DNA from 2 places in the Streptomyces sp. NPDC015346 genome. Region 1 is predicted to be linked to the other one. Evidence: riboswitches for the same ligand, from Rfam matches in the RefSeq annotation. Region 1 holds a riboswitch; the other holds the start of a gene.
What was found. Region 1 has a riboswitch for glycine ahead of gcvP (aminomethyl-transferring glycine dehydrogenase). Riboswitches for the same ligand answer to the same signal wherever they lie in the genome.

Region 1 (3,574 bases):
ATCCTGCATCTCGACATGGATGCCTTCTTCGCCGCCGCCGAGCAGGCGGCGAAGCCGAGTCTGCGCGGGAAGCCGGTGGTCGTCGGGGGGCTCGGGCCGCGCGGGGTCGTCGCCACCGCCTCGTACGAGGCGCGGCGCTTCGGGGTGCACTCCGCGATGCCGATGGGGCAGGCGCGGCGCCTCGCGCCGAACGCCGCCTACCTCGTGCCGCGCTTCGCGTTCTACCGGGCGATCAGCGAGCAGGTCATGGAGCTGCTGGGGCGTCTTTCGCCGCTGGTGGAGCCGCTGAGCCTGGACGAGGCGTTCGTGGACCTGGAGGCCGGGGGAGCGGCCGACGACAGCGCGAGCGCGCGGGCGACCGGCGAGCGGCTGCGCAGGGACATCCTGGCCACGACGGGGCTTAGCGGGTCGGTGGGGCTCGCGGGGTCCAAGATGATCGCGAAGATCGCCTCGGAGGAGGCCAAGCCGGACGGGCTCGTGCTCATAGAGCCCGGGACGGAGCGTGAGCTGCTCGGGCCGAAGTCGGTGCGCATCCTGCCGGGGGTCGGGCCGGCGACGGGGGAGCATCTGCGACGAGCCGGGATGACCACGGTGTCGGACCTCGCGGAGGCGGGCGAGGACGAGCTCGTACGGCTGCTTGGGCGGTCGCACGGGGCCTCGCTGTACCGGATGGCCCAGGGGTACGACGACAGACCCGTGGTGGCCGAGAGGGACGCGAAGTCGGTCTCGGTGGAGGACACCTTCGACGTGGATCTGCACGACCGGGTGCGGATCCGCACGGAGGTCGAGCGCCTGGCCGAACGGTGTGTGCGGAGGCTGCGGGGGTCCGGGCACTCGGGGCGGACGATCGTGCTGAAGGTGCGGCGGTTCGACTTCTCGACGCTCACCCGCTCGGAGACGCTCCGGGGGCCGACGGACGATCCCGTGGTGGTCCGGGAGGCCGCGGCGCGGCTGCTGGAGGCGGTGGACACGACGGGCGGAGTGAGGCTGCTGGGGGTGGGGGTGAGCGGCCTCGCGGACTACACGCAGGAGGACCTCTTCGCGCAGGCGGCGGAGCCGTCCGGGGGCGTGGAGGTGGAGGCACCCGAGCCGGAGGCACCCGAGCCGGAGGCGCCCGTCGAGCGGCGGTGGGCGCCGGGACACGACGTACGGCATGTCGTGTACGGCGCCGGGTGGGTGCAGGGGAGCGGGGTGGGGCGGGTCACCGTGCGTTTCGAGGAGCCGGGGTCGGCGCCGGGCCGGGTGCGGACGTTTCTCGTGGACGACCCGGAGCTGGAGGCGGCGGAGCCGCTGCCGTTGGTGGGGCGTGCGGACGGTGCGGCGGCGGTCGCCTAGCGGGCGTGCGCCCAGCTCCGACGTCGGCCGTGCCCGTGCGCAGCCGTCGACGGCCGGACACGACCTAGGACTCCTCCTGGCCCGCCAGGCGGCCGAAGTCGTGGTCCGGCGGAGGGGGCGGCGGGAGGGCGATGTCGTAGTGGCGATAGAGCTGGAGTTCCTGCTCCGGGGAGAGGTGGCGGCCCACGCCGAAGTCCGGGGCGTCCTTGATCAGGGAGCGTTCGTACGGGACGTGGAGGGCGTCGTCGATCAGTTCGCTCGGCTCCAGGGGGACGAAGGCGTCCCGGCTGAACAGGCCCGTGCGGACCGCGGCCCATTCCGGTACGCCGGTCGCGTCGTCCAGGTACACCTCGTCCACGGTGCCGATCTTGTTTCCATCGCGGTCATATGCCTTGCGGCCGATCAGGCTGCGCGGATCGACGTCGGTCTGCACGGTCCCTCCAACAGGTCGCAACTCGTGTTCAAGACTACGAAAGTGCACATCTGGGATGTCGGCCACTTGAGCGATGGCAGCGGGAACCGCGCTGGTAGGCTGGTTGTGGCTGTCGACCCCGTGCGGGAGAGTCCTCCGAAGAAACCTTTCGGAGGCGCCGAAGGAGCAAATCCTCCCCGGAATCTCTCAGGCCCCCGTACCGCACGGACGAGGTCACTCTGGAAAGCAGGGCGGGCGCTGTGACGGCATCCGCTCTCACCGACGGTGAAAGCCGGCGTGCCCTTCGGTGTGCGCCGGTGAAGCTCTCAGGTTGAGATGACAGAGGGGGAGGCCGTCCGGGCACCCACGCCGTGGTGCCCCTCGCAGGTCGTGACGACCAGGAGGCCTCCGTACATGACCGCCAACCGCACTCCGCTCTCCGAACTCGAACAGGGCATCCCGTTCGAGCAGCGGCACATCGGGCCCGACGCCGAAGCACGGGCCAAGATGCTCGCGCAGGTCGGCTACGGCTCCCTCGACGAGCTCACGGCCGCCGCCGTGCCGGACGTGATCAAGAACGCCGAGGCGCTGGGTCTGCCCGGCGCCCGCACCGAGGCCGAGGTCCTCGCCGAGCTGCGCACGCTCGCCGACCGCAACCAGGTCCTCGCCCCCATGATCGGCCTCGGCTACTACGGCACCTTCACGCCGCCGGTCATCCTCCGCAACGTGATGGAGAACCCCGCCTGGTACACGGCGTACACGCCCTACCAGCCGGAGATCTCGCAGGGCCGTCTGGAGGCGCTGCTCAACTTCCAGACCATGGTCGCCGACCTCACCGGTCTGCCCACCTCCGGCGCCTCGCTCCTCGACGAGGGCACCGCGGCCGCCGAGGCCATGGCGCTCTCCCGCCGGGTCGGCAAGGTCAAGAACGGTGTCTACCTCGTCGACGCCGACGCCCTGCCCCAGACCATCGCCGTGATCGAGACCCGCGCCGAGCCGACTGGTGTCGAGGTCGTCGTCGCGGACCTGAGCGACGGCATTCCGGCCGAGGTCGCCGAGCGCGGCGTCTTCGGCGTGCTGCTCCAGTACCCGGGTGCCTCCGGCGCCGTCCGGGACATCAAGCCGGTCATCGACGCCGCCCACGAGCTCGGCGCGATCGTCACCGTCGCCGCCGACCTGCTCGCGCTGACCCTGCTCACCTCGCCCGGTGAGCTCGGCGCCGACATCGCCGTCGGCACCACCCAGCGGTTCGGCGTTCCGATGGGCTTCGGCGGACCGCACGCCGGCTACATGGCCGTCCAGGGCAAGCACGCCCGCTCGCTGCCCGGCCGCCTGGTCGGCGTCTCGGTCGACGCCGACGGGAACCGGGCCTACCGCCTGGCGCTGCAGACCCGCGAGCAGCACATCCGCCGGGAGAAGGCCACCAGCAACATCTGTACCGCTCAGGTGCTGCTCGCGGTCATGGCCGGCATGTACGCCGTCTACCACGGCCCCGACGGTCTGAAGCAGATCGCCGAGCGCGTCCACCGCTACGCCACCGTCCTCGCCGCGGGACTCACCGCCGGCGGTGTCGAGGTCGTGCACGGTTCGTACTTCGACACCCTCACCGTCCGGGTGCCGGGCAAGGCCGCCGAGGTCGTCGCCGCCGCCCGTGAGGCCGGGGTGAACCTGTACCTCGTCGACGCCGACCACGTGTCGGTCTCCTGCGACGAGACCACTGGGCGTGCCCAGCTCGGCGCCGTCTGGAGCGCCTTCGGGGTAGACGCCGACATCGAGGCCCTGGACGCCGCCACCGAGGACGCGCTGCCCGCCGCGCTGCTGCGCTCC
Region 2 (3,574 bases), on a different contig from region 1:
GCTGAAGACGGGGACGTAGGGGAGGCCGTCGATCTCCAGGGTGGGCAGGTCGAGGTCGGTGCTGTCGGGCCCGCCGCCGTTGGGCAGGGGCACCCAGACGGGGCTCCGTCCGAGGACCTCGACGAGCCGGCCCCCCGCGGCGGGGTTGCCGAGCGAGGCGGCCAGCACCTCTTCGAGCTCATTGCCCGGCCACATGACGTCCACGGTCCTCGTTCCCCTTCTCCCGCGCCCTGCTCACGGCGCCTTCCGGGCAGAACCCTAACGCCGCCCTGACACCGCCGCGTCCACAAGCGTACGGAGCGCGCCGGTCCGCCTCGCCGGGCGACGGGGCCCACCGTCTGGACGGCGTCGGTACGGGTGTCAGTCCGCGTCGCGGAAACCGATCGTCCGCAGGGCGCCGGCCGCGTCGCGGTCGAGGAGGGTCGCCGAGGCGCAGCCGCGGGGCAGGCGGCCGGTCTCGACGGAGTGCAGCAGCCGGCCGACCGCCCGGCGGTGCCGGGCGAAGGCATAGCCGGAGACTCCCCGGCCCCGCTCCCGCTGCCCCGCGCGGGCGGTGTCGGGGGTGACGTCGAGCAGGATCAGGTGCAGGGCGCGGCCCCGGCGGCGCGCCTCGCGCGCCAGCCAGTTCCGCACCCACGACTGGGTGCCGCAGTCGTGGACGACCACGCTGCGGCCCGCGCGCAGGGCGCGGCGCAGCCCGGCGTAGTGGGCGATCCGGACGAGCGGGCGGTAGACGGCGTACGGCAGAAAGCGGGGCATCCGCGCCTCCCAGCGCTCGCGGGCGTCCTGCGAATCGATGCCCCGGCCGTCGGCCGCGCGCCGCATCAGCGTCGACTTGCCGCTGCCGGGCAGCCCCGAGACGACCACCAGGTCGCCGGCGGCGAAGGCGAGCGCGCGGGGGCCGCGGCCGCCCCGCTCGCGCAGGTCACGGAGGAGGGGCGTGACGGCGTGGCGCCTGCGGGTTCTCGCCCGGGCGCGCTGGGCCGGTATGCCCGTACCCGTCGCGTATGCGCCGGTGTGGTGGAACGTCATCGCCTCTCCCCCTGTCGGGTCCTGAGGACCCTTCCCAAGAAGTGTAAAGAAACGGTAATGAGGCACAAGCGATTTGCCGATCAGACCCCGCGTGCAATGATGTGCGCGCCAAGCGCACACAACCACATACTGGCCGCTCGAATCCGCGCGGGAGAGTCCCGGACAGGGCTGTAGCAGTGCTGTAGCAGTCCGGGCGCCGAAGGAGCAAGACCCTCCCTTGAATCTCTCAGGCCCCGTACCGCGCGGATGAGGCAGATCTGAAAAGCGGGCGCGTCGTCGCGCCCCACCCAAGGTGCAAGCCGAGGATGCCCTCGGTGAACCTCTCAGGTTCCATGACAGATGGGGAGGACGTCCTTCTCCGTCATGATTTCTTGCCTGGGACCTGGGAGCCACACCCATGAGCACTGCCCCCCGCCTGACTGCCCTCGATGCCCTGCATCGCTCCCTGGGCGCGACCATGACCGACTTCGCGGGCTGGGACATGCCGCTGCGCTACGGCAGCGAGCGCGACGAGCACAACGCCGTCCGCACCAAGGCCGGCCTCTTCGACCTCTCCCACATGGGCGAGATCACGGTCACCGGCCCCCAGGCCGTCGAGCTGCTCGACTACGCCCTGGTGGGCAACATCTCCACGGTGGGCATCGGCCGCGCCCGCTACACGATGATCTGCCAGGAGGACGGGGGCATCCTCGACGACCTGATCGTGTACCGGCTCGGCGAGCGCGAGTACATGGTCGTCGCCAACGCCTCCAACGCGCAGACCGTCCTCGACACGCTCACCGAGCGCGCGGCCGGCTTCGACGCGGAGGTCCGTGACGACCGTGACGCGTACGCCCTGATCGCCGTCCAGGGCCCCGAGTCCCCCGGCATCCTGAAGTCGCTGACCGACGCCGACCTGGACGGGCTGAAGTACTACGCGGGCCTGCCCGGCACGGTCGCCGGGGTGCCCGCGCTGATCGCCCGTACCGGCTACACCGGCGAGGACGGCTTCGAGCTCTTCCTGAAGCCCGAGCACGCCGAGGGCGTCTGGAAGGCGCTGACCGAGGCCGGCGCCCCGGTCGGCCTGATCCCCTGCGGCCTGTCCTGCCGCGACACGCTCCGCCTGGAGGCGGGCATGCCGCTGTACGGGCACGAGCTGACCACCTCCCTCACCCCCTTCGACGCGGGCCTGGGCCGGGTCGTCAAGTTCGAGAAGACGACCAACGGCGGCGACTTCGTCGGGCGCAAGGCCCTGGAGGCCGCCGCCGAGCGCGCCGCCACCAACCCGCCGCGCAAGCTCGTCGGCCTGATCGCCGAGGGCCGCCGGGTGCCGCGCGCCGGCTTCCCGGTCGTGGCGAACGGCGAGGTCGTCGGCGAGGTCACCTCCGGCGCCCCCTCCCCCACCCTCGGCAAGCCGATCGCCATGGCGTACGTGGACGCGGCGCACGCCGAGCCCGGCACGCAGGGTGTAGGTGTGGACATCCGCGGCACGCACGAGCCGTACGAGGTCGTGGCGCTGCCGTTCTACAAGCGCCAGAAGTGACGTTTCCGCCCCACCCGGTCCAGCACCCGGCCACCCACCCCGTCCCGCACACGGTCGCGCACCCCGCGTCTCACGGTGTGTCTCACCTCGCAAGACCCACGTTCATCAGCACTCCCCCGATCCAGGAGAATCAGGTCATGAGCAACCCCCAGCAGCTGCGCTACACCAAGGAGCACGAGTGGCTGTCGACCGCCGAAGACGGCGTCGCGACGGTCGGTATCACGGAGTTCGCGGCCAACGCGCTCGGTGACGTGGTCTACGCCCAGCTCCCCGCCGTCGGGGACACCATCACCGCGGGCGAGTCCTGTGGCGAGCTGGAGTCGACCAAGTCGGTCAGCGACCTGTACGCCCCGGTCACCGGCGAGGTCGTCGACGCCAACCAGGACGTCGTCGACGACCCCTCCCTGGTGAACACCGCTCCGTTCGAGGGCGGCTGGCTGTTCAAGGTGCGCATCACGGACGAGCCGGACGATCTGCTCTCCGCCGACGAGTACGCCGCTTTCACCGCCGGCTAACCGAGACCGAGACCCCAGGGATCGATTCATGTCGCTTCTGAACACCCCTCTCCACGAGCTGGACCCCGACGTCGCCGCCGCCGTCGACGCCGAGCTCCGCCGCCAGCAGTCCACCCTCGAGATGATCGCCTCGGAGAACTTCGCTCCGGTCGCGGTCATGGAGGCCCAGGGCTCCGTTCTCACCAACAAGTACGCCGAGGGCTACCCCGGCCGCCGCTACTACGGCGGCTGCGAGCACGTCGACGTCGCCGAGCAGATCGCGATCGACCGGGTCAAGGACCTGTTCGGCGCCGAGTACGCCAACGTCCAGCCGCACTCCGGCGCCTCCGCGAACCAGGCCGCGCTGTTCGCGATGGCCCAGCCCGGCGACACGATCCTGGGCCTGGACCTGGCGCACGGCGGCCACCTCACCCACGGCATGCGCCTGAACTTCTCCGGCAAGCAGTTCAACGTGGTCGCCTACCACGTCGACGAGGCCGGTCTGGTCGACATGGCCGAGGTCGAG

Region 2: linked by a shared signal. The riboswitch ahead of gcvT (glycine cleavage system aminomethyltransferase GcvT) and the one ahead of gcvP (aminomethyl-transferring glycine dehydrogenase) in region 1 are both predicted to bind glycine.

The regions. Positions count from the first base shown of each region.
Region 1 is NZ_JBIBTW010000003.1:8,944-12,517, forward strand. It holds gene ACF06X_RS10900 (DNA polymerase IV) at 1-1,335, shown strand, start outside; gene ACF06X_RS10905 (PRC-barrel domain-containing protein) at 1,400-1,768, opposite strand; glycine riboswitch at 1,882-1,980, shown strand; gene gcvP (aminomethyl-transferring glycine dehydrogenase) at 2,162-3,574, shown strand, end outside.
Region 2 is NZ_JBIBTW010000005.1:295,441-299,014, forward strand. It holds gene ACF06X_RS20375 (enhanced serine sensitivity protein SseB) at 1-195, opposite strand, end outside; gene ACF06X_RS20380 (AAA family ATPase) at 361-1,032, opposite strand; glycine riboswitch at 1,171-1,283, shown strand; gene gcvT (glycine cleavage system aminomethyltransferase GcvT) at 1,430-2,554, shown strand; gene gcvH (glycine cleavage system protein GcvH) at 2,692-3,069, shown strand; gene glyA (serine hydroxymethyltransferase) at 3,098-3,574, shown strand, end outside.